DNA from 3 places in the Microbacterium sp. NPDC077644 genome. Region 2 is predicted to be linked to each of the others. Evidence: predicted binding sites of a transcription regulator. Region 2 holds the regulator's gene; each other region holds the start of a gene.
The links. The regulator HrcA, encoded in region 2, represses chaperone genes, less so after heat shock. The targets are predictions, from matches to a motif close to TTNGCACTCGNNNNNNNCGAGTGCNAA.
Positions count from the first base shown of each region.

Region 1 (9,974 bases), on a different contig from region 2:
ATGGCGACGCGGACGATGTTCGCGCCGGTCGCCTCGTCGCCCGACAACTCGAGGGCGTCGAGCGCCTTCGTGCCGGACTGGATGAGCGCGACGCCACCACCGGCGACGATGCCCTCTTCGACTGCTGCCTTCGCGTTGCGGACGGCGTCCTCGATGCGGTGCTTGCGCTCCTTGAGCTCGACCTCGGTCGCAGCCCCGGCCTTGATGACGGCCACGCCACCGGCGAGCTTCGCCAGGCGCTCCTGGAGCTTCTCGCGGTCGTAGTCGCTGTCGGTGTTCTCGATCTCGCGACGGATCTGGGTCACGCGACCCTCGATCTGGTCGGTCTCACCGGCGCCCTCGACGATGGTCGTCTCGTCCTTGGTGATGATGACCTTGCGCGCACGTCCGAGCAGGTCGAGCGTGGTGTTCTCGAGCTTGAGGCCGACCTCTTCGGTGATGACCTGACCACCGGTGAGGATCGCGATGTCCTGCAGCTGAGCCTTGCGGCGGTCGCCGAAGCCGGGAGCCTTGACGGCTGCCGACTTGAAGATGCCGCGGATCTTGTTCAGCACGAGCGTCGCGAGAGCCTCGCCCTCGACGTCCTCGGCGATGATGACGAGCTCCTTGCCGTCCTGGATCACCTTGTCGACGACCGGGAGGAGGTCCTTGATGTTCGAGATCTTGGAGTTCGCGATGAGGATGTAGGGCTCCTCGAACACGGCCTCCTGGCGGTCCGGGTCCGTGACGAAGTACGGGTTCAGGTAGCCCTTGTCGAAGCGCATGCCCTCGGTGAGCTCGAGCTCGGTGCCGAAGGTCTGCGACTCCTCGACGGTGACGACGCCCTCCTTGCCGACCTTGTCGATGGCCTCGGCGATCAGCTCGCCGATCTCGCTGTCAGCGGCCGAGATCGACGCGGTGGCGGCGATCTGCTCCTTGGACTCGATCTCCTTGGCGCTGGAGAGCAGCTCCTCGGTGATCGCGGCGACAGCCTTCTCGATGCCGCGCTTGAGCGAGATCGGGTCGGCGCCGGCGGCGACGTTGCGCAGGCCCTCGCGCACGAGCGCCTGGGCGAGGACGGTCGCGGTGGTGGTTCCGTCACCGGCGACGTCGTCGGTCTTCTTGGCGACCTCCTTGACGAGCTCCGCGCCGATCTTCTCGTACGGGTCGTCCAGCTCGATCTCCTTGGCGATCGACACACCGTCGTTCGTGATCGTGGGGGCGCCCCACTTCTTCTCGAGCACGACGTTGCGACCGCGCGGGCCGAGGGTCACCTTGACAGCGTCGGCGAGGATGTTCAGGCCACGCTCGAGGCCGCGGCGGGCCTCCTCATCGAAAGCGATGATCTTTGCCATGAGTTTTGTCGTCCCTCCTGGACGTAGGCGTTCGGTTTAGCACTCAGAGGAAGAGAGTGCTAACGCCCATTCTGGCACTCGACCCCATCGAGTGCAAGCCGTGAGGGCGGCGTCTATTCAGCAGGCGTCTGGGTGGATTCCGGCTGGGCGCTCGCGCGGTCCAGGCCGATCACGACGACGAGCTGCTTCTGCTCCGGGTCGTCGGGATCGGCGTAGATGTCGCTCTGGTCGACCAGGGCTCCCCCGATGAGGTCGGCCAGGCCCAGCGCCGCCTCGCGCTCGTCGTCGCCGACGTAGTACACGGTGGTCTCGGCGAAGTCCTGCTGCCCTGCGGGGCCGTAGCTGATGAGCTCGTCCGGCCACTGCTCGTTGATGAGCGTCTCGCGCACCTGCTCTTCGAGGCCCTCCTCGGCGGTGGCGTTGAGGATGAGGATGGAGTACGTCGTGTCGACCACCCCGGTCTCCTCCGGGAGCGGCGCCACGGAATCCTCGGCGACGGGGAACAGCGTGATCCGCCCCATCATCACGAGAGCGACGAAGATGCCGGCGACGATGAGGACGAGCGCTGCGACGACCGACCACAGCAGCACGATCCAGCCGTTCATGCCCGGCGCCTCGGCGCGGTGCGCCCCGACACGTCCTGACGTTCGGGAAATGTCGTCGAAGCGGTCTCTCACGGGCTGGGGCACCCGATGATGTTACCCGGCGAAACCGCGCATCCGCGCAACGCGCTGATCGGCACGATGCTCGCGCAAGCGGCGCAGCCGCCTGACCAGGAGCGGGTCGTGCTCGAGCGCCTGCTCGGTGTCGATGAGCCGGCCGAGCAGCTGGTAGTAGCGTGCCGGGCTCATGCCGAGCGTGCTGCGGATCGCCTCCTCCTTGCTTCCCCCGTGGCGCGGCCAGGCCGCCTCCAGGGCGAGGATCGCGCGATCGCGATCGGTGAGGTCTCCGAGCATGGGTCCAGGTTAGGCGGGCGACGGCTCTGCGTCGGCGCGCCACTCCCACCATCCGCCGAGCGGATCCGCCCCGGCGCGCACGTCTCCGTCGAGCGCGACGACGAAGCCCGGCCAGCTCGAGGGGTCCACGGGCGGGTTCCACGCGTCGTGCAGCACGGGCGCATCGATCGTGATCCAGCGGGCAGGCAGGCTGCGCACCCGGTCGATGAGCGCCAGCCTCTGCGCACGGGGAATGTGCGCGAGCACGCCGGGGGTGGTGATCACGAGTGTCGCGTCCGGCGGAGCGGATGCCGCCACCGCTGCGACCTGGGATGCATCACCTCTCACGATCGACGGAGGATCGGATGCGACGACGTCGAGCGCCGCGGCGATCCGCTCCTCGCGCCCGGTCTCCCCGGGCCAGACGAGACCCTGCAACCAAGCGCGATCGCGCGAATCCCCGGCGTCGAGGGGTGCGAGGTCGATGCCTGCGCGCCACACGACCTCGGGCATCCGCAGGGCAGGGATCACGGCACCGCGGACCTCGCTGGTGAGCACGACTGACGAGACGCCGTCCGACGGGTCGAGACTGGCACGAAGCAGTCCGTGCTCGTCGACGAAGCGGTACGAGTAGCGGTCGGGGTACAGGCACAGGCCCGCCGACGCTCCGAGCTCGAGCAGCGCGATGGGGCCGTCGATCTCCGAGAGCACCGGCAGCAGCGGGGCGAGCCGCAGCGGCTCGTTGGTCTGCACGCTGCGCGCCGCGCACTCCGTGACGACGGCATCCGCGTTCGCGCGCACGAAGTCGCGCCAGACCGGGTATCCGTCGAGCGGTGCGCCCAGCATCCGGGTGACGGCGAAGACGAGGGGCGGCTGGCGTCTGTTCTCGGGGATCCGCGCGAGGATCGCCCGCACTTCGGGATCGGATGCCGCGCCCCGCGCCCATTCCGCGTAGAGGTCCGACCGGCCCGGCGCCTCGTCGCGCGCGAAGCGCTCGTAGCGTTCGCGAACAGCATCCGTCATGGTTCCATTCTCCGCCGTCGTCACCTCTCGTCATGATGGCCCCGGTGCCGCGTGGACGGGGGACAATGGAAGCGACTCAGGAGGACGTATGGACTACAGCGTGAAGAAGACCGACGCCGAATGGCGCGAAGAGCTCGGCGACGAGCAGTACGCGGTTCTGCGCGAAGCCGCCACCGAGCGCGCCTGGACGGGCGAGCTCCTGGACGAGTCGCGAGCCGGGCTGTACACCTGCGGCGCGTGCGGCGCCGAGCTGTTCAAGAGCGGCACGAAGTTCGACTCCGGATGCGGCTGGCCGAGCTTCTACGAGTCGATCCGGCCCGACGCGGTACAGCTGCTCGAGGACAACACCCTGGGGATGCAGCGCACCGAGGTCCGCTGCGCGAACTGCGGCTCGCACCTCGGCCATGTCTTCCCCGACGGGTTCGGCACGCCCACCGGCGACCGGTACTGCATGAACTCCCTGGCCCTGAACTTCAGCCCCGAGGCTCCCGAGGCTTGAGCGCTTTCGATTCGGCGCTCTCCAGGCAGTCCTGGTCGAAGGTCACAGGCGATGCGCCGTCGCACGAGGAGCTCGTCCGACTGATCTCAGCGGCGGGACGGGTCGCAGATCACTCGTCGCTGCGGCCGTGGCGGCTGATCGAGCTGCGCGGCGATGACCGCCTCCGGCTCGGCAAGGCGATCGGCAAGGCCGAGCGCTCGCGCGCGTCGACGAAACCCCTGCGCGCGCCGCTGCTGATCGCCGTGGTGGTGAGCTTCCGCAAGAGCTCCAAGGTTCCGCACTGGGAGCAGGAGGCCGTCGCCTCGGGCGTCGCGCACACGCTCAGCCTGCTGCTCGACGAAGCGGGCTGGGGCGTGCTGTGGCGCACCGGGCACTACACGCGCACCCGCGCGGTCGCGAAGGCGCACGGCCTCGAGAAGAACGAGGAGCTGCTCGGCTGGCTCTACGTCGGCGGCAAACCGGAGCGCTCCAAGCCCAGTCGGCGCAAGACGATCGACGCCGAGTCGTTCCTGACGCGGATGCCCTCGAAGAAGTCGAAGAAGTCGGACACCGCGAAGGACTAGCGCTCAGCGGCGGCGCCGCCGCCACGGCAGGGCTGCGATCACGGAGGCGACCGCGACGCCGATCATGGCGAGGAGCTGCCACAGCGCGGGTCCCGCGGATGCCGGCCACAGCAGGTCGATGATCACCGACGTGACGAGCTGCCCGAGCACGGAGCCCAGGCCGAGCAGAAGCACACCGGTGTGCGCGACGATCGTCGCTCCGAGAAGGATGTAGGCGAAGCCCAGCACCCCGCCGAGGTAGAGCCACGGCTCGGCGGGCAGGGCCTGCGGCATCCCGTTGAACGCGACGCTGAGCGCAGCGGCGATCGCCAGGACGACGGTGCCGCCCACGAAGCTCATCAGCGTCGCCGTCATCGGCGATGCCACCCGCTGCGCGAGCCGACCGTTCGCCGCCGACTGCCAGGCGATCCCGACGCCGGCCGCGAACGGGAGCACGAGCAGCCACCAGGGCGCGCGTGCGAGAGCATCGCCGCTGAGCGAGATGCCGACCGCTGCGAGAGCGAACAGCCCGCCCAGCACTCGGCCCGGTGTGACGGCGACGACGCCTGCGGGGCCGACGCCGAGGCGATCGAGGATCAGTCCGTTCACGGTCTGCCCCGCGACGACGCCGACGGTGAAGAGCGAGACGCCGAGAATGCCGGCAGTGAGTCCCTGCGTAGAGACGGTGAGTGCGCCGCACGCCCCGCCGCACAGCATCCAGATCGGCACGTGACGGGTGCGCAGACCGTTCCACAGGCGTGCGGCGCCGGCTCGCGACGACGGAACGGCGACCGTGACGGCGACGAGGATGATCAGCCCCGCCGTGAACGAGACGAGTCCCGCGACGATGCCGTCGTCGATGCGCACGCCGAGGACGCCGTTGACGCGCGCCTGGATCGCGGTCATCACCCCGATCGCGACGGCCCCTCCCAGTGCGATCGGGGCGCGCAGTCGGCGGGTCGGGGTCACCTCAGCACAGTACCCGAGGCCGCGCGGCGCCGATGTCCGCGGCGGCGGGTACGCTGACGGGCATGTGCGCGAGCTATGGACTGGATCCACGCTTCACCGACGCCGAGCTCCTCGCCGAGGCCGACGCCGACGTCCTCGAGGGTCTGCGCTCGTGGGCGCAGACGAACGACGGCGAAACGCTGCGTCCGACGGGGAGGAATCTGCGCAACCTCAACCCGCTCATCGTGCCGGCGGGCGACCAGCCCGCCGCGCTCGAGACGGCATGGTGGGGCTTCCTCGTGGGCGGCCAGCCGTCGAAGTTCCCCTCGATCAACACCCGCTCCGAGCGGCTGCAGGATCAGCCGGGCAAGATGCGCGGCCGCGCGATCGTACCCACGACCGGGTGGTTCGAGATGCGCAAGCCCGAACGGGTCTGGCACGAGTTCCGCCTGGACGAGGGCGCCCTGTTCGGCATGGCCGCAGTCACGCAGCGCGGGCGGACCCCGGACGGCGAATGGGTCACCTGCTATTCGATCGTCATGGCTCCGGCGCCCGATCACCTCGTCGAGATCCACGACCGGATGCCGATGCTCATCCCGCCGGCCATGAGCACGGACTGGCTCACCGGCGCCCCCAGCCGCGAGCTCATCGACGAGGCGCTGATCGCGTCGGCCGACGTCGCCGGCAGGGTCAGCGCTGCGCCGCGGACGGACGATCGCTGAGGAGCTTGTCCCTCAGCGCGGTGAGTACGGCGTCGTCGACGCCGGCGCCGGCCAGATACGCGGGAACGCCGCCGTACTCGTCATCGATCCAGTCGAGTGCGTCGGCGAGGACCTCGGGCGGCGACCCGGTGAGCACCGCGACGACCTCATCGGTGATCCGCACCCGGAACGTGCGCGCCTTGCGCAGCATCCGCTCTGTCCACTCCCCCTCGAGGTTCGCCGCCGTCGCGGCGTAGTCGGCAAGCGTCACCGCGCGGTCGATGCCGATCGCCTCCAGCACGAGTGCGACGACCAGACCCGTGCGATCCTTGCCCGCGGTGCAGTGCACGACGACGGCGCCGTCCGACGCCGCGATCTCGCGGACGATGCGCCCCAGAGCAGGCCGATGGCCGGAGAGGATCGTCCGATAGACGCCGGACAGGCTGATCGTGTCGAGGTCGATCCGCCGCGGTGTCCCGTCGATCGGGATGCCGACCCGGACGGCGCCCGTGCCGCGCAGACGATCCCGACCGCCGACACGGCGGTCGATGCTCGATCGCAGATCGAGCACGGTCCTGATGCCGAGCTCGCGGATGCGTCGTCGCCCGGTGCGATCGAGCCGGTGCAGCGCATCCGAGCGGTAGAGGACGCCGGATGCCAGCGCCCCGGGCGCAGCCTCGCGGAAGTTGTACGTCCCTGGCACGTCGAGACGGGTGACGGCATCGCCCATGGCGCCATGCTAGTGGTCGGCTATCGTGGTCTGACTGCACAGATCGGGAGAGCTCATGGGGTCCGACGACGACCGGCCGCGTCCCCGCGCACTGCGCGACGCGACGGCCGAACCGCGCTTCGCCGCGCGTTACGCGACCATCGACGAAGTGGCCGAGCTTCTGGGCGTGACACCGGTGTCGCTGCGACAGACGATGCGGCGCCGGGATGCTGGTGAGGCCTCGACCGCGAGCGACGCGTTCATCGACCCGATCGGGAACGTCTCGGGATACCTCTGGGATCGCGACGACCTGACGCCGGAGGCCATCGCAGCCTGGCACGATCGCCCGCGCCGTGGGCGCAGGCCGAACAGCCAGCGCTAGAGCGGAACCTCAGATCTCGGCGACGTCCTCATCGGACTCGCTGGATTCCGGTACGTCCTCATCGACCGCGAAGTCGGGATCCACGTCCTCGCCCTCGGGGTTGGGATCATCCTGTGGGAGAGCGCCTTCAGGGAATGCGGCATTGCTCATGGTCGTCTCCGTCCATCGTGCTGAGGACCCAGGATCGCATACCGCCCTTGGAGTCACCAGAGCGAGGGCATCATGGAGCCGACTGCGGGATTCGAACCCGCGACCGCCTGTTTACAAGACAGGTGCTCTACCAGCTGAGCTAAGTCGGCGAACGGCGTCCAGCTTAGCGAGCCGGGCGCACGAGTCGGTAACTACGACGCAGGGGTCTCGGTGGGCGTGGGCGACGACGTCGTCGTCGGCTCGGGCGTCGGCTCGGTCTCGCTGGCGACGGTGAGCACGAACTGCGAGAACTCGGCCGGGTCCTTGAGCGACCCGACATAGGCCTCGCCGTTCACGACGATCATCGGCGCGCTGGTGAGGACGAGGTCCTCGGATCCGTCCAGCGGACCCTCGAGTGCACGCGAGGTCGCGTCCTTCGCCCAGGTGATGTAGTCCTGATCCTCGATGCAGGCGCGCACGACCTTGGGGCTGTCGACGCCGACCGCGACCGCCAGGTCGGCGAGCTCGACGTCGGTGCGGCCGGGGCTGTCGACCTCGGGCTGATCCACGAGGAGCTCGTGGTTGAACGCGTAGAACTTGTCGGGCGAATGCGTCGCGAGGCAGGCTGCGGCAGCAGCCGCGCGAAGCGAGTACTTCGTGCCGTTGGAGCTGGCGGTGAGCATCGCCACCGGGTGGTACGTCACCGTGACGGCGCCCTCGTTGATCCATCCGGCGAGCTGCCGGGTGTTCGCGAGCTCGAAGTCTCCCGCGCCCGGCGAGAGGTAGTCGACGTAGATGTGCACGTCGACGGGCGCCGTGGTGGGCGTCGCCGTCGGCGTCGGCTCCGACGTCTCCTCACCCGCACCACTCTCCTCCGGCGCGGGAGTGGTCGGGACGGTCTCCGCCGACATGTCGCTGACGCTGCCGACGACGATTCCGTCACCGTCGAGGCCCTTCGGGTTCAGCACGGGCTTCGAGACGCTCGAGGTGATCGCCATCGTGACGGCGGTGCCGATGGCGCCGACGGCCACGATCGCGACGGCACCGATGATGATGCGTCGCATGATGCGGGCACGCGACTGCTTGGCGTGCACCTGCTGGGCCTTCTCCCGGACCGCCTCACGGGATGTGCGAGGGGTGGGGACGTTCGGCGTTTCGTCGCTCGACATCGTTCCTCTTGAAGATCTGGACGGGGACGGGTTCCCCGGCGTCCGTCGGACACACGGCCTGCGTGTGTGTTCCGGACCGTCTTCGATGGTATCCAGCCAGCCTGGGAAATACCCAGACGGGGCGCTTCGTGCCATACTGAAACCGGCCCGACGACGGGCCACGGTGGGGTCTCTCCACCGCTTCCATCACAACGGATCGTCCGGCACGTACCTGCCGGTGAAGGAGAAACATCATGGCATCGGTGACTTTCGACAACGCCACTCGGCTCTACCCGGGCGGAACCCGCCCGGCCGTCGACAAGCTCAACCTCGAAGTCGGAGACGGCGAGTTCCTCGTCCTGGTCGGCCCCTCCGGCTGCGGCAAGTCCACCTCCCTGCGCATGCTCGCCGGCCTCGAAGAGGTCAACGAGGGCCGCATCCTCATCGGCGACCGCGACGTCACGGACGTCCCGCCGAAGGACCGCGACATCGCGATGGTCTTCCAGAACTACGCGCTCTACCCGCACATGACGGTCGCCGAGAACATGGGCTTCGCGCTCAAGATCGCCGGCGTCGGCAAGGAGGAGCGCGCAGCGCGCGTCCTCGAGGCTGCCAAGCTCCTCGACCTCGAGCAGTACCTGACCCGCAAGCCCAAGGCGCTCTCGGGCGGTCAGCGTCAGCGCGTCGCGATGGGCCGCGCCATCGTCCGCCAGCCGCAGGTGTTCCTCATGGACGAGCCGCTGTCGAACCTCGACGCCAAGCTGCGCGTGCAGACCCGCACCCAGATCGCCTCGCTGCAGCGTCGACTCGGCGTCACCACGGTCTACGTGACGCACGACCAGACCGAGGCTCTGACCATGGGCGACCGCATCGCCGTGCTCAAGGACGGCCTGCTCCAGCAGGTCGGCAGCCCGCGCGACCTGTACGAGAAGCCGAACAACGTCTTCGTCGCCGGCTTCATCGGCTCGCCCGCCATGAACCTGTTCGCCGCCGACCTCGCCGACGGCGGCGTGCAGTTCGGCACCGAGGTCGTCCCGCTCGACCGCGACACCGTCGGCCGCGCCACGGGCTCGCAGGTCACGGTCGGCGTCCGCCCCGAGGACATCACGGTCGGTCCCGCAGACGGCAAGGGCCTGTCGGTGACGGTCGACCTCGTCGAGGAGCTCGGCGCGGACGGCTACCTGTACGGGCACACCGACATCAACGGCAAGCGCACCGACATCGTCGCGCGCGTCGACGGCCGCAACCACCCGAACGCGGGCGAGACCGTCACGCTGGCCGCCAACCCCGGCCACGTGCACGCCTTCGACCTCGAGTCGGGTGACCGCCTGAACGACAAGCCGGTCGTCTCGGCCTCGTAACCTCGTCACACGCGCGGCGCGGGCTGACCAGCAGGTCGCCCGCGCCGCGTCGTCTTCCCCGGCATCCAGGAGGGCCATGCAAGACGCTTTGCGGATCACCGCCAGCACGGTCGACCCCGGGCTGCTGGGGCTTCCCTGGTCGGTGCCGCTCGGGAAATGGCCGAGCGAGCACATCGTCTCGCTGCCCAAGGGGCTCTCCCGCCACCTCGTGCGATTCGCCGATCTCTCCGGCCGTGTCGTCGCGGTGAAGGAGACCACGGCCG
Region 1 covers NZ_JBFBME010000003.1:264,405-274,378, forward strand. Annotated here, with positions in the region: gene groL (chaperonin GroEL) at 1-1,334, opposite strand, end outside; gene AB0269_RS13390 (LytR C-terminal domain-containing protein) at 1,448-1,939, opposite strand; gene AB0269_RS13395 (DUF3263 domain-containing protein) at 2,033-2,290, opposite strand; gene AB0269_RS13400 (DUF2332 domain-containing protein) at 2,300-3,292, opposite strand; gene msrB (peptide-methionine (R)-S-oxide reductase MsrB) at 3,381-3,791, shown strand; gene AB0269_RS13410 (nitroreductase family protein) at 3,788-4,354, shown strand; gene AB0269_RS13415 (DMT family transporter) at 4,358-5,272, opposite strand; gene AB0269_RS13420 (SOS response-associated peptidase family protein) at 5,365-6,003, shown strand; gene AB0269_RS13425 (tyrosine-protein phosphatase) at 5,972-6,712, opposite strand; gene AB0269_RS13430 (hypothetical protein) at 6,768-7,073, shown strand; gene AB0269_RS13435 (hypothetical protein) at 7,083-7,223, opposite strand; tRNA gene AB0269_RS13440 (tRNA-Thr) at 7,297-7,372, opposite strand; gene AB0269_RS13445 (thioredoxin domain-containing protein) at 7,415-8,371, opposite strand; gene ugpC (sn-glycerol-3-phosphate ABC transporter ATP-binding protein UgpC) at 8,605-9,711, shown strand; gene AB0269_RS13455 (DUF4032 domain-containing protein) at 9,788-9,974, shown strand, end outside.
Region 1: the regulator HrcA is predicted to act here: its motif matches at 1,371-1,397, upstream of groL (chaperonin GroEL).

Region 2 (9,974 bases):
TCGCGCCGGAGCCGATGAGGGAGCCCAGCGACACGTCGGGGATCTTCACTCCGAAGCCGATGAACGACAGGCCCGTTTCGGCCATCACGGCGCCGACGATGCCGAGCGTGAAGTTGATCACGAGCAGCGAGCCGATGTTCGGGATGAGGTGGCGCAGCACGATCCGGAAGCCGCCGACGCCCATGTAGCGAGAGGCGTGCACGTACTCGCGCTCGCGCAGCGACAGCGCCGTGGTCCAGACGACGCGGGCGGGGAAGTACCAGCCCGTCACGAAGATCATGATCAGTGCGATGACGCGCCAGTCGCCACCGGAGCGGTTCGACAGCAGCGACAGGATCAGGAAGCTGGGGACGACCATCATGAAGTGGATCACCAGGAGCGTGAGCTTCTCGGTGCGCCCGCCGAAGTACGCCGCTGCGGTGCCGATGATGGCCGAGAGGATCGTCGTGCCGAGCGAGACCGAGACGGCGATCATGAGCGAGCGCTGCAGGCCGACGGCGACCTGTGCGAACGTGTCGTTGCCGGAGGCCGTCGTGCCGAACCAGTGATCAGCCGACGGGGCAGTGCCGAGGTTCAGGAAGTCCAATTCGACGTGGTCCCACTTCGCGATCAGCGGTCCGACGATCGCGAAGAGCACGAGCAGCACGAAGATGATGATGCCGCCGACGGCCGGCTTGTTGCGCATGAAGCGACGGGTGTACAGCGTCCATTTCGACATCGGCTTGCCGCCCGCGTTCTTCGCGGGTGCAGGGGCCTCGGCGACCGTGGTGGTGGGGTCGATCATTTCACTCATGCTCAGCTCACCCTCACTCGCGGGTCGAGGACCACGACGATGATGTCGGACAGGATCGCACCGATCGCCACCATGACGGCGCTGAAGGCCGCGACCGCGACGACGCCGTTGATGTCGCTCTTGACGATGGTCTCGATGAAGTACTTGCCCATGCCGTTCCAGGCGAAGATCGTCTCGGTCAGGATCGCGCCGGTGAAGATGCCGGGGATGCTGAACGCGACCTGCGTCGCGACGGGGATGAGCGAGGTGCGCAGCGCGTGCTTGCGGATCGCCTGCTGCTTGGTCAGGCCCTTGGCGCGCGCGGTGCGGACGTAGTCGGCGTTGATGTTGTCCAGGAGCAGCGTGCGCTGCAGGAAGTGGGTTCCCGCGTAGCCCGTGATGACCAGGGCTATCGTGGGCAGGGTCACGTGCTGCAGTTTGTCGATGAGCACGGGGAAGAACCCTTCGACCCCCTTGCTCGCCGCCCCGGTGACGAAGAAGATCCGGGCGCCGAACAGGTCGTTGATCGCGATGGCGAGAAGGACCAGGCCGAGAGCGGCGACGATGACGTTGATGTTCATCGTGATGATCGAGGTCGCCTGGCCGATGCGGTCGGCGAGTTTGTACTGACGCGATGCGGTGTACACGCCGAGCGCGATGCCCAGCACGGTCATGATCACCGTTGCGCCGAGAACCAGCTCCGCGCTCACCCACATGCGGTAGGCGATCTGCTCGTTGATCGAGCCGCCGGTCGGGCTCACGCCCCAGTCCCAGCGGAACAGGATGGAGCTGAACCAGTTCCACCACCGCTCCCAGATCGGCACGGTGTCGCTGAGGTTGCGCGGCTCGAGGAGGTTGACGATCTGCTCTTCACTGAGCGGAGGGCGTCGACCGACGAAGTTGTTCCGGGGGTTCAGGAAGCCCCACGCAAGGAAGAACGTGATGTTGGTCGCCACCACGATCATCAGCAGCCAGCCGAGGAATCGGCGCAGGAGATACTTGATCAAGGTGTTGTCTTTCTCTTTGCAGGCGCGCTCGGGATCGGCCGACGCAACGCTGAGTCGGATGTATTCAAACATCTCGGGCTCGTTTGTGCGACCGATCCGGACAGCGTCTGGTACGGAGTCGGGTTGCAACTGACACTCGGTGTCGCCGATCTGTACAGGGCAACCTCGCGAGACTATCACCGGTCATGGCGAATCGAGCATTAGGTGCGCCTGACCGTAGACTGCTGGAGACATGTCACCACGCGCCCTCACCCCGCTCTCGCCTGCCGCAACGCCGCCGGCGCAGATCCGGAACTTCTGCATCATCGCCCACATCGACCACGGCAAGTCGACCCTCGCCGACCGCATGCTGCAGATCACCGGTGTCGTCTCCGACCGCGACATGCGGGCGCAGTACCTCGACCGCATGGACATCGAGCGCGAGCGGGGCATCACGATCAAGAGCCAGGCCGTCCGGATGCCGTGGGCCCTTCGACAGGCTCAGGGACCGGACCAGGTATACGCCCTGAACATGATCGACACCCCCGGACACGTCGACTTCACGTACGAGGTCTCGCGCTCCCTGGCCGCGTGCGAGGGCGCGATCCTGCTCGTGGACGCCGCCCAGGGCATCGAGGCCCAGACTCTGGCGAACCTGTACCTGGCGCTCGAGAACGATCTGCACATCATCCCCGTGCTCAACAAGATCGATCTGCCCGCCGCTGACCCCGACCGCTTCGCCAAGGAGCTCGCCGACCTCATCGGCGGCGACCCCGACGACGTGCTGCGCGTGTCGGGCAAGACCGGTGTCGGCGTCGAGGAGCTCCTCGACCGCATCGTCGCAGACATCCCGGCTCCGGTCGGCGATGCCGACGCACCGGCCCGCGCGATGATCTTCGACTCGGTGTACGACGCCTACCGCGGCGTCGTCACCTACGTGCGCATGGTGGACGGGAAGCTGGAGCCGCGCGAGCGCATCCAGATGATGTCGACCCACGCCAACCACGAGCTCCTCGAGATCGGCGTGTCGAGTCCGGAGCCGATCCCGTCGAAGGGCCTCGGCGTCGGCGAGGTGGGCTACCTCATCACCGGCGTGAAGGACGTGCGCCAGTCGAAGGTCGGCGACACCGTCACGACGAGCCGGGACGGCGCGATGCAGGCACTGGCGGGCTACACCGACCCCAAGCCCATGGTCTTCTCCGGCATCTACCCGATCGACGGCAGCGACTACGCCGAGCTGCGCGAGGCGCTTGACAAGCTGAAGCTGTCCGATGCCTCCCTGCAGTACGAGCCCGAGACCTCCGTCGCCCTCGGCTTCGGCTTCCGATGCGGGTTCCTGGGGCTCCTGCACCTCGAGATCATCACCGAGCGGCTCAGCCGCGAGTTCGGACTCGACCTCATCACGACGGCGCCGAGCGTGATCTACGAGGTGACCACCGACACCGGCGACACGGTCACGGTCACGAACCCGAGCGAGTACCCGGACGGGCGCGTGGCGTCGGTCGCCGAGCCCATGGTCAAGACGGCGATCCTGCTGCCCAAGGACTACGTCGGCACGGTGATGGAACTGTGCCAGTCGCGGCGCGGATCGCTACTCGGCATGGAGTACTTCTCCGAGGAGCGCGTCGAGCTCCGGTACATGATGCCGCTCGGCGAGATCGTGTTCGACTTCTTCGATCACCTCAAGTCCAAGACGCAGGGGTATGCGAGTCTCGACTACGAGCCCGCCGGCCAGCAGACCGCCGACCTCGTCAAGGTCGACATCCTGCTGCAGGGCGACAAGGTCGACGCGTTCAGCGCGATCGTGCACCGCGACAAGGCCTATTCCTACGGGACGCTCATGACGGAGCGGCTGCGCAAGCTCATCCCCAGGCAGAACTTCGAGGTCCCGATCCAGGCCGCGATCGGCGCGAGGATCATCGCCCGTGAGACCATCCGCGCGCTCCGCAAGGACGTGCTCGCCAAGTGCTACGGCGGCGACATCAGCCGCAAGCGCAAGCTGCTCGAGAAGCAGAAGGAGGGCAAGAAGCGCATGAAGATGGTCGGACGGGTGGAGGTCCCCCAGGAGGCGTTCATCGCAGCGCTGTCCGGCGACGTCGACGGCAAGGACAAGAAGTAGGACGAGCCCCGTCCGGGGCATCGTTCAGGTAACGGAAGTAGTCTGGATCTCATGCGGCGCGGGACTTTCCGAGACGACACGGTCGACTATGCGGCGGTCGGGGCGACGCACGCGCCCGATCTCATGCAGTATCCGCCGGAGCGCAGCACCCCGGCCGAGGAGACCTGGCGGCTGGGCAGCGGCGAGGAGCGATTCCGCACCGCCGGAGACGCTCTGCTGTCGTGGACGGCGCAGCGCGCCGCAGGTCTGACCGTCGAGGACGTGCGCCCGGCATCCGGCCCCGCGTACGCGGGAGTGAGCTTCGACGCCGACGGCAATCCGGTCGCGCCGAGCAAGCGCGAGGTCGAGCAGCGCTTCGACGCGGAGGGCACGCCCTTCGCCGGCCCCGGAATGACGCTGCGGCTGCGCGGACGCGTGGCCGGCATGCGCGCGGATGCCGAACTGCGCGTGATCTCGGTCACCGAGGAAGCACGCCGAATCGGCCTCGTGCTCGGAACCGTGGGCGGCTCCGTCGTCAGCGGCGAGGAGCTCTTCGACATCGAGTGGCGCGACGACGACTCGGTCTGGTTCACGGTGCGCGCGTTCGATGCGCCCAACTCCGTGTTGTACCGGATGGTGCCCGGCCTGCTCGGGCGGCGTCGCAAGGAGCTGTTCGCCCGGTACCTGCGGGCGATCTCTCCGCTGTACACCACGCCTCTGTGATGGCGGGACCACTGCCGATCGGCGATCCGGCACCCCGCGACGGTGCGCTGCCCGCCGACCTGTCCGTCGATCGGGATGTGCCGTTCTCGGCCTACCTCCACGTACCGTTCTGCCGCGTGCGCTGCGGCTACTGCGACTTCAACACGTACACGTCAGGGGAACTGCGCGGAGCGCGTCAGGACGAGTACGCCGACACGCTGATCAGGGAGATCGCGCTGGCCGGGCGCGTGCTCGGCGACGCCGGCGCCCTGCGCCCGATGGACACGGTGTTCTTCGGCGGCGGCACGCCGACGCTCCTGCCACCGGGCGACCTGGCGCGGATGCTGGATGCCGCCGTATCGGCATTCGGAATCACCGACGGCGCCGAGGTCACGGTCGAGGCGAATCCCGACACCGTGACGCCCGAGGTCGCCCGCACCCTCGCGGATGCCGGTGTGACCCGGCTGTCGGTGGGCATGCAGTCCGCCGTGCCGCACGTGCTCGCAGCGCTTGACCGCACGCACCGCCCGGAGAACGTGCGGACGGCCGTCGACGCCGCGCGGGAGGCGGGCCTCGCCGTGAGCGTGGACCTCATATACGGCGCCCCCGGCGAGTCGCTCGCCGACTGGGAGGCCTCTCTGGATGCCGCGACCGCACTCGAGTCCGATCACATCTCGGCGTACGCGCTGATCATCGAGGATGGCACCAAGCTCGCCAGGCAGATCCGTCGGGGTGAGGTGCCGGCCCCCGACGACGACCTCCAGGCCGACATGTACGAGCTTGCGGACGAGCGGCTCGCGGCAGCAGGTTTCGACTGGTACGAGGTGAGCAACTGGGCGCGTCGCTCTTCGACAGGCTCAGGGATCGACAACCGTTCGCGGCACAACCTCGCGTACTGGCGGGGGAGCGACTGGTGGGGCTTCGGCCCCGGGGCGCACAGTCACGTCGCGGGGCTGCGGTGGTGGAACGTGAAGCACCCGGCGGCCTATGCGCAGCGGCTCGCGGCATCCGAATCGCCGGCGGCGGGCACCGAGCGTCCCGGCCGCGAGGCCCACCTGCTCGAGCGCGTGCTGCTCGAGACGCGCCTGGCGGAGGGGATGGCGGCATCCGATCTTCCCGAGGCGAATCGTGCGCGTGTCGCAGGCCTCATCGCTGACGGCCTGGTGGATGCTGGAGCCGCCATCCGCGGCCGCATCAGACTGACCCTGAAGGGGCGTCTTCTCGCCGACGCGGTGGTGCGCGAGCTGACCGATTAGCTCAGCGAGTAGAATTGGCACTCGAACTGTACGAGTGCCAGCGGAGAGGAGTGCATGATGGTCACCGAACGCGGGCTGCAGGTGCTCCGGGCGATCGTGCAGGACTACGTCGAGACGCACGAGCCCGTCGGCAGCAAGTCGATCGTCGACCGGCACTCGTTCGGCGTCTCCGCCGCGACGATCCGCAACGACATGGCGCTCCTCGAGGACGAGGAGCTCATCGCAGCGCCGCACACGTCGTCGGGCCGGGTGCCGACAGACAAGGGCTACCGGGTCTTCGTCAACCACCTCGCGCAGCTGCGTCCGCTCTCGGGCGCCCAGCGCACCGCGATCGAATCCTTCCTCACCGACCCGGCAGACCTCGACGACCTCATGGTGCGGACTGTGCGCGTGCTGACGCAGCTGACCGGTCAGGTCGCCCTCGCGCAGTACCCGTCGTTCGCCCGCGCCCATCTGACGCACATCGAACTCGTCTCGCTCGCACCCAACAGGCTCCTCGTCGTGCTCGTGACCGACGCGGGCGGGGTCTCGCAGCGCATCGCCGTGCTGCCCGCCGATCTCGACGAGTCCGACGTCGCGGTGCTGCGGGCGCGGCTGTCCGCGCAGCTGACGGGGCAGACCGTTCGGGAGGCCACCGACCGCGTCCAGACGCTCGGCGAGGGCTCCGAGGGCACGCGCGTGGATCAGGCGATCAGGCTGCTCGCCGGGATCATCGGCGAGGAACTCGCGGAATTCCGCCAGGAGAGGCTCGTCATGGCCGGGGCGGCGACGCTCGCGCGGCGCGAGCAGGACTTCCGCGGCAGCATCCACCCTCTGCTCGAAGCGATTGAGGAGCAGGTGACGCTGCTGCGGTTGATGAGCGAGATGGTCACGGACGAGCAGGGCCTCGCGGCGAGCATCGGCACCGAGAACGAGGCATTCGGACTTCCGGAGGCGTCGATCGTCGCGAGCAACTACCTGGCACCCGGCGGGACGGCTCGTGTCGGCGTGATGGGCCCGACCCGCATGGATTATCCGAGCAACCTCGCGGCGGCGCGGGCCGTGGCCCGCTACCTGTCCAGGCTGCTCGACGAGGACGAGGCGAGCCGCTGAGCGGCTCTGCCGGAAGCACGCACACGCAGGAAGGTGATTGTGGCGGACCACTACGAGGTCCTCGGGGTGTCGCGAGACGCGTCGACGGATGAGATCAAGAAGGCGTACCGGAAGCTGGCGCGTCAGCTGCACCCGGATGTGAACCCCGGTGAGGATGCGGCGGAGCGGTTCAAGCTCGTCACGCACGCGTACGACGTGCTCAGCGACGAGGACTCCCGTCGCCGTTACGACATGGGCGGCGGAGACGGCGCCGGCGATTTCGGCGGCTTCGGCGGGTTCGGCGACATCTTCGAGACGTTCTTCGGAGCGGCTCAGGGCGGCGGACGCGGCGGGCGGCCCCGGTCGCGCAGGGAGCGCGGCCAGGATGCGCTGGTGCGCGTGACGCTCGACCTCGGCGACGTCGTCTTCGGCGCGCATCGCGACATCGAGGTCGACACGGCCGTGCTGTGCGAGACGTGCCAGGGATCGTGCACGCAGCCCGGCACGTCCCCTGTCACGTGCGACATCTGTCACGGCACGGGCCACGTCCAGCGCCAGGTGCGCAGCCTGCTCGGCAACGTCGTCACCTCGCAGCCGTGCGGCAGCTGCCAGGGCTACGGCACCGTCATCCCGCATCCGTGCGGGACGTGCAACGGCCAGGGGCGCGTGCGCTCGCGCCGCACGGTGTCGCTTGACATCCCCGCCGGCGTCGAGACCGGGCTGCGCCTGCAGCTGCCGGGGTCCGGCGAGGTCGGACAGGCCGGTGGACCCAACGGTGACCTGTACGTCGAGGTGACCGTCTCACCGCACGCCGCGTTCAGCCGCGACGGCGACGACCTCCTCGCGACGCTCGAGGTGTCGATGGCCGACGCCATCCTCGGGACGGAGACCTCGATCGACGGCCTCGACGGCAAGGTCGACCTCGAGATCCGGCCGGGTGTGCAGTCCGGTGACGTCCTCACGATCAAGGGCCGGGGCATCACACCCCTGCGCGGCAACCAGCGCGGTGACCTGCGGGTCGGCGTGCAGGTCGTGACGCCCACCAAGCTCGACTCCGCGCAGCGCGCCCTCATCGAGGACTTCGCGAAGAAGCAGAAGGCTCCCGGTCCCCAGCTCGCGCAGTTCCAGCAGGGGCTGTTCTCGAAGCTGCGCGACCGCTTCAAGCACTGACCGTCCGATCGATCGGAGATCCCCGTGGCCCTGCACTTCCTCGTCGAGAGCTGCACCGGTGCCGCCGTCGGCGACATCGTGGAGCTGATGGGTGCCGAGGCGAAGCACGCGGCCGTCGTCCGGCGGGTGCGCGTGGGGGAGTCGGTCACGCTCGGCGACGGCCGCGGCGTGTGGCTCGAGGGCGAGGTGCGGGATGCGTCGCCCTCCCGTGTCGATGTCCTTATCACCGGACGTTCGGCGACGGAAGCGCCGCCAGTGCGGCTGATCCTCGCGCAGGCGCTCGCGAAGGGCGATCGCGACGAGCTCGCGGTGCAGGCCGCCTGCGAGCTCGGGGTCGACGAGGTCGTGCCCTGGCAGGCATCCCGCAGCGTCTCGCGCTGGGAGGGCCCGAAGGCCGTGAAGGGTCGCGCGCGCTGGACGACGATCGTCCGCGAGGCCGCCAAGCAAGCGCACCGGCCGTGGGTTCCTGCCGTCACCGAGCCCGCGTCGACCAAGCAGCTGGTTGCGCGTGCGGCGGATGCACGGATGCTGATCCTCGACCCGACCGCGACGACCCCGCTGTCCGAGATCGCAGCCGATGACCGCGACCTCGTGCTCGTGGTCGGCCCCGAGGGCGGGATCTCACCTGAGGAACTGGCCGCGTTCGAGGCGGCAGGCGCAGAACGCGTCAGACTCGGCGACACCGTGCTGCGCACGTCGACGGCCGGCCCCGCGGCCATCGCCGTCCTCTCCGTCGCCCTCGGTCGCTGGTAGCCCGCCTCGGCGCGCTTCCCGCTCCAGCACCCGCGCCAGCATCCACAGACCTCTCGTTGCCTACGAGACCCCACCTGAATTACGTGATTCCGAGGAGGTTTCGTCGCTGAGGAGAGGTCTGTGGATGCTGCGGTGAGGCGCGCGCCTGACGGCAGCCGGGCCTGAAGACACCCGCCCACGTAGAATGAGAGCATGACCGAACCGTCGATCTTCACTCGCATCCGCACCGGCGAGATCCCCGGTGAGATCGTGGTCGACGCCGGCACGGTGTTCGCGATCCGCGACATCAATCCGCAGGCTCCGCTGCACATGCTCGTCATCCCCAAGACCGAGCAGTACCGCGACGTCACCGAGCTCGCAGCCGGAGATCCCGGGCTGCTGGCGGACATGGTGGCCGTCGCGAAGCAGATCGCCGATGAACACGCGAACGGCGAGTATCGTCTGATCTTCAACAACGGACCCAGCGTCGCGCAGTCCGTCTTCCACGTGCACGCCCATGTGCTCGGCAATCTCGAGGAGAACAAGCTCGTTGGCTTCTGACGATTCGACCACCCCGTCCGTGACAGAGCGCATCTACGCGGACGGCGTCGCCATGGTGCAGCTGCTCGGTCCGCAGGACCGCCTGCTGCGCATGCTCGAGAAGCAGCACCCGGACGTCGAGGTGCTCGTCCGCGGCAACGAGATCACGCTGACCGGCGAGCCGTCCCTCGTCGCCGACGCGAAGGCGCTGGTCGACGAGCTCATCACGATCACGCGCGAAGGTGCGGATCTCGCGCCCTCGGATGTCGAGACCTCGGCGCGGATGCTCCGCCACGATGGCGGTCCGCGCCCGAGCGAGGTGCTCGGCGAGGCGATCCTGTCGACCCGCGGCAAGGTGATCCGCCCGAAGACCCCCGGGCAGAAGGACTACGTCGACGCGATCGACGAGAACACGATCGTCTTCGGCATCGGTCCGGCCGGCACGGGCAAGACCTACCTGGCGATGGCGAAGGCCGTGCAGGCGCTGCAGCGCAAGGAGGTCGACCGCATCATCCTCACGCGCCCTGCCGTCGAGGCGGGCGAGCGGCTCGGCTTCCTCCCCGGCACCCTGACCGACAAGATCGACCCGTACCTGCGTCCGCTGTACGACGCGCTCAACGAGATGATGGACCCCGAGATCGTCCCCC
Region 2 covers NZ_JBFBME010000001.1:1,198,326-1,208,299, reverse strand. Annotated here, with positions in the region: gene AB0269_RS05850 (ABC transporter permease) at 1-784, opposite strand, end outside; gene AB0269_RS05845 (ABC transporter permease) at 796-1,779, opposite strand; gene lepA (translation elongation factor 4) at 2,012-3,877, shown strand; gene AB0269_RS05835 (DUF1990 family protein) at 3,929-4,579, shown strand; gene hemW (radical SAM family heme chaperone HemW) at 4,579-5,814, shown strand; gene hrcA (heat-inducible transcriptional repressor HrcA) at 5,872-6,906, shown strand; gene dnaJ (molecular chaperone DnaJ) at 6,946-8,055, shown strand; gene AB0269_RS05815 (16S rRNA (uracil(1498)-N(3))-methyltransferase) at 8,080-8,808, shown strand; gene AB0269_RS05810 (HIT domain-containing protein) at 9,001-9,348, shown strand; gene AB0269_RS05805 (PhoH family protein) at 9,401-9,974, shown strand, end outside.

Region 3 (9,974 bases), 930 kb from region 2:
GGAGATCTCGTCGACAGGGTCGAGCACGCCTCGCGTGTCGTGCACGTCGATCGCGGGGAGCTCCGTCTCGCCCTTGCTGAACAGATCGGCGACCTCTTCCGCCAGCCACGTCGATCTCTCGTCCGTCCACACGAAGGTCTCGGCGACGGCCGCCGCCACGCGCTGGTCGAGCCACTCGGTGATCTGATCCCAGATCGGGCCGGGGTCGCCCTCGTCGATCGACTTCTCGGCCTCGCGCATCACCCGCCGCAGCCGATCGCGGACGTCGTGCTCCATGTCGGCGACGAGGTCGGCGATGCCGTCCGTGAGCGTCACCTGCCAGCGCGCCGACCGACCGCGGAACTCGTCGGCGCTCGCCTTGGCCGCCTCGAGCTCGGCGATCATGCGCGGGGTGTCCTCGGGATTCTGCAGCGCGTGCAGCTCGGTGCGCATGGACATCGTGAGCTGGTCGATCACCGAGAGCAGGTCGTGCACGGCGCCGCGCTCGTGGATCACCTCCGCGCGGCCGAGCACCTCGCGGCGCAGGTGCGCGACCAGCGCGGGGAAGCCGGAGTCGTCGTTGAGGCTCCGATCCTGCAGCTCGGCCGCGAGCAGGCGCAGATCGCTCGACACCGCGAAGATCGGCACGTCGCCGGTCTCGAGCAGGTGCCGCCGATCGATCTCCTCGACCTCTCGCCACTCCGGGTACAGGTCGGTCTTCGCGAGGACCGCGGCGACGTTCGGCGAGATGCGCATCGCGTGCCGCAGGAACTGCACCTCGGGCTCGGTGTACTCCTGCGAGGCATCCGAGACCATGAGCACCGCGTGCGCCGACGAGAGCGCCGCGAGCGTGGTCAGTGCGTTGGTGGATTCGAGCCCGCCGACGCCCGGGGAGTCGACGAGCTGGAGCCCGCCCTTGAGGATCTCGCGCGGCAGGAGCACCTCTGCCGAGACGATGCCGCGCTCATTGGCCGGGTTCCCCCGCTCCGAGACGTACTCCGCGAGATCGTCGAGGGGGATCTGCCTGCGCCGCAGCGGCTGGTGGAGCGGATCGGCGCCACTCGGTTTCGCCCGCTCGACGATCCACGCCGATGGCTCCGGCGCGTAGCCGACCACGGTCGGGACGCTCGTGGCGATGTCGTCGTCGACGGGACAGGCCGGCGCATTCACGAGCGCGTTGATGAGCTTGCTCTTGCCCTGCTTGAACTCGCCGACGACGATCACCCGGATGCCGGGATCGAGCAGCCGCCGATGCGTCTGCTCCAGACGCTCGGCGAGATCCGCTCGCCCGGCTGATGCCGCGAGGCCTCCCACCTCGCGAACGGTGTCCGCGACCGATTCCCCAGCGCGTCGCTGCACGTGTCCCCCCAATACCTTCAGTTGTCAGGGGTGGTGCACCACCCCTGCTCCCCCAGTGCCGGGACTAGGCCAGAAGGTCCGGTCCCATCGAACCTCCACTGACATCGGAGGCGGCATCCGGGCCATCTCCCCAGATGACGTCCGGATCCACCTCCCAGTCGGTGGAGTTCACGTTCTCGATCTCTGCTGTGAAGATGTTCGTCCCCGTCGGGTCGACATCGGATGCGGCATCCGTCCAGAAGGACTGGTCGAAGACGTCGTCGCCCATCGGCTGCTCTGCCGATTCGCTGTGCACGTCACCAGACATGTCTCACGACCTTCGGATCGGATTGCCTGCAGTGTACTGCTCCACCCGGCCGCCTTCCAGAGGCAGCCGAGTGGAGCAGGCTGGTATCTCAGAAGGCGACGTCGTTGAAATCGCCTGTGGGGCTGCCGACGTTGATGTCGTCGACGGTCACGTCGACGTCCAGCGAGCCGTCGGTCGTCGAGTTGTCCTGGAACGAGTCGTCGACCGTCCAGTTGTCCGAGAAATCGGTCATCGAGTTGTCGGAGTTGTCGGTCATCGAGTTGTCCTGGAACGAGTCGTTGACCGACCAGTTGTCCGAGAAGTCGTTCATCGAGTTGTCGGAGTTGTCGGTTGCGGAGTTGTCCTGGAACGAGTCGTTGATCGAGTTGTCGACGTTGAACGAGTCCGTGTTCCACGTGTTGCCGATCGAGACGTCCCCCACCGTGATGTCGGTGTCGATGTTCGTCCACGACGCGTCCCCGCCGGCTGCGACGGAGCCGTCGCCGGCCGCCGTGACGCTGCCGCTGCTGAACGTCTGAGCGACGTCGCCACCACCGGTTGCGATGTTCTGGTTCACGGAATGATCTGCCAGGTTCGTGCGCGCATCGATCGTGATGCTGCCGCCCGTCGCGCCGGCGAGACCCGCCGCGCCCGTCAGATTCAGGTCGTTGAACCCGGAGTTGTACTGACGCATTCCGACACTGATCGAGTGGTCGTTCAGCGTCGTGGTCGTCGAGTTGTCCTGGAACGAGTCGTTGATCGAGTTGTCCGAGTTGTCGCTGTTGTCCGAGTTGTCGCTGTTGTCGGAGTTGTCGGAGTTGTCGGTCGTCGAGTTGTCCTGGAACGAGTCGTTCACCTGGAACGAGTCGCTGATCGAGTTGTCCGAGTTGTCGGAATTGTCGCTGTTGTCCGAGTTGTCGCTGTTGTCCGAGTTGTCGCTGTTGTCCGAGTTGTCGGAGTTGTCCGAGTTGTCGGAGTTGTCCGAGTTGTCGGAGTTGTCCGAGTTGTTCGAGTTGTCGACCGAGTTGTCCGAGTTGTCGGAGTTGTCGTCCGCCGAGTTGTCCGAGTTGTCGGTGTTGCCGTTGCCGACGTCCTCGACACCCAGATTCCACTGAGCGCCGAGCAGATTGACGTTGTCCTGCACAGCCATGATGAACCCCTTATCAGTCACAGTGCCGATTGGCGCTTGTGACGAGTCTGGAACGGGGCCCGGCGGGCGGCATCGGGAGGCATCCCGAGGCTTATCGGGGAATCGTCGGGGGATGATCGGGGACGGTGCGGGGGTCAGTAGGGGACGGGAACGCAGAAGGTCCGGATGCCGAAGCATCCGGACCTTCTGACGAACTGCGCGGTCGCTGAGCTTGGAGAAGCGTCAGCGTACGACGACGGCGAGGACGTCGCGGGCCGACAGGACGAGGAACTCGTCTGCGCCGAACTTCACCTCTGTGCCGCCGTACTTGCTGTAGAGCACGCGGTCGCCGACGGCGACGTCGAGCGGAACGCGGTTGCCGTTGTCATCGATGCGGCCGGGGCCGACCGCCACGACCTCGCCCTCCTGGGGCTTCTCCTTGGCGGTGTCGGGGATGACCAGGCCACTCGCGGTGGTCTGCTCGGCCTCGACCTGCTTGATGACGATGCGGTCCTCGAGCGGCTTGATGGAAACCGACACGGTCTACCTCTTCTTTCTTGACGCTGACACGAAAGACTCGTTCGCACTCTCAACCCGAGAGTGCTAATCACAGTGTAGGCGCTCGGCTGGCACTCATGCAATGCGAGTGCCAACCCCGTACGCTGGGCGGGTGGAGATGTCCGAGCTGACCGCCCTGCTCACCCCCGAGGGGCTTCGCCTCCTCGACGAGGTCGGGGCCATCAGCACGACCGTCGAGGTCGCGCAGACCGTATCGCGACTGCGGCAGGCGGGCCACTCCCCCGATCTCGTGTCCGCCGTCGTCGGCCAGGCGCATCTGCGTGCCAAGGGCACCGTGAAGTTCGGCGGTTTCGCGGAGCGGATGCTGTTCACGAGGGCCGGCCTCGAGCAGGCGACCCGTCTGGGGGTCGCCGCCCGCCACGCCGGCCGCATGCGCCGCGCCGGGATCGAGAACGTCGCCGATCTGGGCTGCGGCATCGGCGGAGACTCCCTCGCGTTCGCGGGTGCGGGGCTGCGCGTGCAGGCCGTGGACGCCGACGAGGTCACCGCGGCCATCGCCGCCTACAACCTCGCCCCGTTCGGCTCCGACGCCGAGGTCCAGCACGGCACGGCCGAGGACTACGTGAGCGCGAACTTCGGAGAATTGCACGAACTCAGGAGCGAACCGGCCGCTCCCTCCGAAGATGCTGCGATTCTCCGAGGGAAGCGCACGGCCGTGTGGCTCGATCCGGCCCGCCGCACGGCGGGACACGGCGAGACCAGGCGGGTCGCGGCATCCGACTACTCCCCCTCGCTCGACTGGGCCTTCGATCTGGCGCAGCGCATGCCCGTCGGCATCAAGCTCGGCCCCGCCCACGACCGGGACGCTCTCCCTGCGGATGCCGAGGCGCAGTGGGTGTCTGCGGACGGGAGCGTGGTCGAGCTCGTGGTGTGGTCCGGCATCCTCGCCCGCGAGGGCGTGCGGCGCTCGGCGCTGGTGATCCGCGGCGACGAGTCGCACGAGATGATCGCCGGCGCGGATGCCGAGGACGCCGAGGTCCGCGAGCTCGGCGCGTTCCTGCACGAGCCCGACGGCGCCGTCATCCGCGCGCGTCTGATCGGCGACGTCGCGCGGAGCCTGGATGCCGGGATGCTCGACCCGAAGATCGCCTATCTCACCGGGGATGCCGCCGTCACGAGCCCCTTCGTGCAATCGTTCCGCGTGCGCGAGGTGACCGCGGCGAACCCGAAGGCGATCAGCCAGGTGCTGAAGGCGCACGATATCGGGACGCTCGAGATCAAGAAACGCGGGATGGACATCGACCCCGCCGCGTTCCGGAAGAAGCTCGCGCTGCGCGGCGACCGAACGGCGACGCTGATCCTGACCCGCGTCGGTTCGCGGCGCCTGGCCGTCATCGCCGACCGGGTCTGACCGTCAGGATCCGGTCTTGTCGTCGATCGACGGCTCCTCGGTGAAGAAGTCGTCGAACATCGGATCGTCGGGCGAGGGCTCGATGACCTCACCGGTCTCGGGGTCGACCGTCACCGTCACCGGATGCCGCACGATCGTGAGCTGCGGTCCACGGGTCGCGCTCTGGGTGACGATGTACTCCGTGGGGATGCCGCCGACGGTCGCGCTGAGCGTCAGGTCGCTCGCGACGTCTTCGGTGCAGGCCTCGACGACGTCGCCGTCCAGGACAGCGACGACGCACAGTCCTTGTCCGGCCCACTCGTAGAAGACGGAGGTGTCGCCGTCGCTGCCGATGACGCTGAGGTTCTGCGGCGCGTAGCCCTCCGCCTCGATCTGCCGCAGCTGCGCCAGCTCGGCCTCGGTGTACTGCGATTCCCAGTCGTAGGTCTCGGGTCCCCAGACCTGAATGTACGGCACCAGGTCCCCCGTCTGAGCTCGCAGGATCGCGGCCGAGAGGGACTCGCCTGCCCGCTCCTGTCCTTCAGGGATCGTGATGGATGCATTGGGCCAGCCGTATTCGTCGATCTCGTCGAGCGACATGCACCCGCTCGATGTCTGCCCCGGCGCGGTGATGATGACGCAGCGCTGTTCGCCCTGCGAGGCCTCGGCCCGCCATACGACGACGCCATCCTGCTCGGCGACGGCGACGACCGTGCCGGGGTCGAACTGCTCCTCGAGCTCGGCCCGCTCGTCGCCGTGCGCCGCGGTGAGCATGAAGGACTGCGCGTCCCACCCCCAGATCGCCCAGCCGATGCCGAACCCGATCCCCAGGGTCGCGACGACGGATGCCGCGATCAGGGGCCAGCGGCGGCGTTGCGGGGGTGCTTCGGTTACAGACGAGGCTTCCGCATCGTCGGAGGCTTCGGCGCGCTCCGCTTGCTCAGTCGGTCCCTGAGCCTGTCGAAGGGTCGTCTCGCTTCGCTCGCTCAACGACCCGCTGAATTCATCCCCCGCGTCGCGTCCCCGCGATTCGTCCACTGCGGCAGCCCCGTCTTGCGGGTCGTTGAGCGAAGCGGCCGGAGGCCGCGAAGACGACCCTTCGACGGGCTCAGGAACCACGGGCTGAGCGACCGCAGGGAGCCGAAGCCGCTCGTCCTCCCCGGCAGCATCCCGTGCCCGCTCCTCCAGCTCCTGCAACCGCGCGAGTTCGGCGTCCGACAGCTCTCCGCCCGGCCCGTAGGCCTTGGCGCGCAGCATCCGCAGCTCTGCGGAGGAGTCGGTCATCGTGCTACCCGATCTGCTCGAACTGCATGGCCGCCCAGATGAGCCAGCCGAGACTGAAGATGGTCGCGGCGAGCCCGAGCACGAGCGCCCACGTCGCGATCGCCCTGCTCTCGACGGGCCGGCGCAGCGACATGATCGCCGCTATCACGGCGATCACTGCGAGCGGGATGCCCCAGCCGACGAACCACGAGGCGACGAGGGCCACGATCGCCGCGACGAGTGCCCAGGGCGCGAGGCGGCTGTTGTCCTCGACGACCGGCTCATCCGCCGGCGCCCACTGCACCGCGGGCATGCCGGCGGTGTCGGCCGGTCCGCTCGCGACGACGGGCTCGATGCCCACAGGACCGGTCGGCATGCGGGTGTACTCGCTGCGCCGCGCCCCCGGAACGCTCGTGCGATCGGCGGGCTGCTCGACGTCGGGGCTCGGCGCCTCGACACGAGCGTCGGCAGCGGAAGGCGCGAGGTCGGCAGCGGAGGGCGGGAGGCCGGCAGCGGAGGGCGGGAGGCCGGCAGCGGAGGGCGGCGGATCGGGCTGCGTCGGATCGCTCATGCGGCGTTGCCCCTGGTGACATCCTCGGTGCGCTCGGCGACCTGGATCTCGGTGACCGGCAGCGTCGAGTCGGCACCGAAAGCGAGGGTCGACGGCCGGCGTCCGGACTCGATGAGGTCGGCGGCGAGGGCTGCGACCATGGCACCGTTGTCGGTGCAGAGCGAGAGCGGCGGGATGCGCACGGTGACCCCCGCGGCGGCGGCCCGCTCGAGAGCGACTTCGCGCAGGCGCCTGTTGGCGATGACGCCTCCGCCCAGCAGCAGCCGGGGAACCCCCCGATCGGCGCAGGCCGCCAGCGCCTTCGTGACGAGCACGTCGACGACGGCCTCCCGGAAGCTCGCGGCGACGTCGGCGACCGGCACGGGCACCCCCTCGGCCTCGGCGCGCTCCACCCAGCGGGCGACCGCGGTCTTCAGGCCCGAGAACGAGAAGTCGTAGCGGTGCTTCGCCATGTCGGTGCCCTTGGACAGTCCGCGCGGGAAGCGGATCGCCGTCGGGTCGCCGCCGACGGCTGCACGATCGATCTCAGGGCCGCCGGGGTACGGGAGCGACAGGAGCCGGGCGACCTTGTCGAACGCCTCACCCGCCGCGTCGTCGATCGTCTCGCCGAGCAGTTCGACGTCGGTCGTGAGGTCGCGCACGTGCAGCAGGGAGGTGTGCCCTCCCGAGACGAGCAGGGCGATGGTCGGGTACTCCAGCGGGTCGGACTCCGGCGTCACGATGTCGGCGGCGATGTGGCCGACGAGATGGTTGACGGCGTAGAGGGGCTTGTTCAGCGACACCGCGAGCCCCTTGGCCGCGCCGACGCCCACCATGAGGGCCCCTGCGAGGCCGGGACCGCTGGTGACGGCGATCGCGTCGAGGTCGGCGAGCGAGACCTGCGCCTCGGCGAGGGCCGCCTCGATCGCCGGCTGCAGAGCCTCGAGATGGGCGCGCGCGGCGACCTCGGGCACCACACCACCGTAGCGGGCGTGCTCGTCCATGCTCGAGGCGATCGTGTTCGACAGCAGGGTGCGGCCACGGACGATCCCGATGCCGGTCTCGTCGCAGCTCGTCTCGATCCCGAGCACGAGAGGTTCGTTGGCGGTCACAGCTTCACCTTCATCACGATCGCGTCGACGTCGTCGGGCTGGTAGTAGCGCGGGCGGCGGCCGATCTCCTCGAACCCCTCCGAGCGGTACAGCCCCTCCGCGGACGGGTTGTCGGCCCGCACCTCGAGGAAGACCTCGCGCGCGCCGTGGGCGGATGCCTCGGCGAGAAGCGCACGCAGCAGCGCGCGGCCGCGCCCCTGTCCCCTGCGCGCCTCGGCGAGCGCGATGGTCTGGATGTCGGCATCCGCGTTCCCGCGGATCGACCGGAGCCCCGCGTACCCGATGACGGCGCCGTCCTCCTCGTCGACGAGGTAGTGGCTGTACGGGGTCGCGAGCTCGGCCGCCATGGACTCGCTGCTCCACGCGTCGGAGGGGAAGGAGGCATTCTCGATCGCCATGATCGCGTCGAGGTCGGCCGGGGTCGCGGCGCGCATGGTCATCAGCTCACCCGCTTCGGAGCGCCGGGCACAGTGACGTCCGGCTGGCGGAGGTACAGGGGCTCGGGACCGGTGAGCTCGCGTCCGGCGGCAGCGGCGCGGAGTCCGACGCGGGCGAGGTCCGCGGCGTCGAGCTCCGCCACCTCGAGCGATCGGATGCCGCCCAGCCGCGCCTCGGCGTCGGCCGCGGGAACGAGCACGGTGGGCTCGACGAGGTTCGGGATGCCGTCGGCATCCAGCCCGTCGAAGACGGAGATCGCGACCTCGCGGCGGCGCGCGTCGGTCACGATCGCGAACGGCGAATCGGGTGCGTCGCCCTCGAGGACCGACAGGGCGGCCCCGAGATGGCTGGGCACCGCAATCACCGGGATGCCGCGTCCGAGGGCGAACGCGCGGGCGGTGGCGATGCCGATCCGCAGCCCCGTGAAGGGCCCGGGCCCCATCCCGGCGACGACCGCCGTGATCTCCTCGGCATCCGCGAGGACCTGCTCGAGGAGCCCGCCGACGACCTCGGCATGGCCGAGCGGATCGGGGCTGGCGGCACGGGCGCGCAGCGAGCCGTCGGAATCGATCAGGGCGACGGCCGAACCCAGGGAGGTGTCGACGGCGAGGATCACCTCTCCAGGGTAGTCGCGGTTCGCGCCCCCGCTGCGAGGATGGTTCTGTGCGGACGAGCGTCGAGTGGATGGAGCGGCATCAGGTGCTGCTGTACGTCGCAGCGCTCGCGGTGGGCGCCGGCGCCGGCCTTCTCGCGCCCGCCGTCGCGCATCCTGCGGAACTCGCCATCACTCCGGTGCTCGGCGTGCTGCTGTACGCGACGTTCCTCGGCGTGCCGTTCGCGCGCGTCGGGCAGGCGCTGCGCGACGGGCGTTTCCTCGCGACCGTCCTGGTCCTGAACTTCGCCGTCGTCCCGGTCGTCGTCTGGGCGCTCTCCCGGATCGTCGCGCACGACCGGGTGCTGCTGGTCGGCGTGCTCTTCGTGCTGCTGACGCCGTGCATCGACTACGTGATCGCGTTCACGGGCATCGCCGGCGGCGCGAAGGACCGGCTGCTCGCGGCCGCACCGCTGCTCATGGTCGCGCAGATGCTGCTGCTTCCGCTGCAGCTGTGGCTGTTCGTCGGACCGGAGTTCGTGCAGCGCATCGATCTCGCCCCGTTCGCCGAGGCGTTCGTGCTGCTCATCGTCGTGCCGTTGGCCGCAGCCGGCCTCACCCAGCTCGCCGCAGCGCGCACCCACTGGGGATCGGCGACGGAATCGGTCGTCTCGGGCGCCATGGTGCCGCTGATGATGCTGACCCTCGCGCTCGTCGTCGCCTCGCAGCTCGCCGCCGTCGGTGCGCGCATCGGGTCCATGGCCCTGGCCGTCCTCGTCTACGTCCTCTTCGCCGTCCTCATGGTGCCCATCGGGGCTCTTGCCGGGCGCATCGCGAGGCTCGACGTGCCGGCGCGCACAGCGGTCGTCTTCAGCGGCGTCACCCGCAACTCGCTCGTGGTGCTGCCCCTCGTGCTCGCGCTCCCCGCGGCGTTCGACCTCGCGCCGCTGGCGGTGGTGACGCAGACCCTCGTGGAGCTCGTCGCGATGGTCGTCCTCGTCCGTCTCGTGCCGGCGCTCCTGCGGCGCCGCTGACGCGCGCGGGGATGGCCGGTGTCGCCCATGCGACGAGTGAAGTCCCCTTCCCGTGCCGCCCGCAGGGTCGCACATGGTCGCCACACAGCACGAATGCCGACCACACGCGTCACCTCCTGGCCAGGGTCGCTACCGCCGCTCCGCACCCCGCCCGGTGGTCCTACTGCTCGACGCGCTCGATCGTGACGATGCGGGCGGCGTCGGCATCCAGGTCCTCGTCGGCGATGTCCTCGGCGCCGCCGACGGGTCGCTCGATCTCGATGTCCCACCAGGCGTCCGCGATCGCCGGCGCCATCTCGCGCCCCCACTCGATCACCACGACC
Region 3 covers NZ_JBFBME010000001.1:263,974-273,947, reverse strand. Annotated here, with positions in the region: gene AB0269_RS01375 (dynamin family protein) at 1-1,338, opposite strand, end outside; gene AB0269_RS01370 (hypothetical protein) at 1,403-1,645, opposite strand; gene AB0269_RS01365 (hypothetical protein) at 1,734-2,774, opposite strand; gene groES (co-chaperone GroES) at 2,997-3,293, opposite strand; gene AB0269_RS01355 (SAM-dependent methyltransferase) at 3,424-4,683, shown strand; gene AB0269_RS01350 (hypothetical protein) at 4,687-5,946, opposite strand; gene AB0269_RS01345 (hypothetical protein) at 5,951-6,496, opposite strand; gene tsaD (tRNA (adenosine(37)-N6)-threonylcarbamoyltransferase complex transferase subunit TsaD) at 6,493-7,587, opposite strand; gene rimI (ribosomal protein S18-alanine N-acetyltransferase) at 7,584-8,027, opposite strand; gene tsaB (tRNA (adenosine(37)-N6)-threonylcarbamoyltransferase complex dimerization subunit type 1 TsaB) at 8,027-8,641, opposite strand; gene AB0269_RS01325 (bile acid:sodium symporter) at 8,689-9,651, shown strand; gene tsaE (tRNA (adenosine(37)-N6)-threonylcarbamoyltransferase complex ATPase subunit type 1 TsaE) at 9,812-9,974, opposite strand, start outside.
Region 3: the regulator HrcA is predicted to act here: its motif matches at 3,380-3,406, upstream of groES (co-chaperone GroES).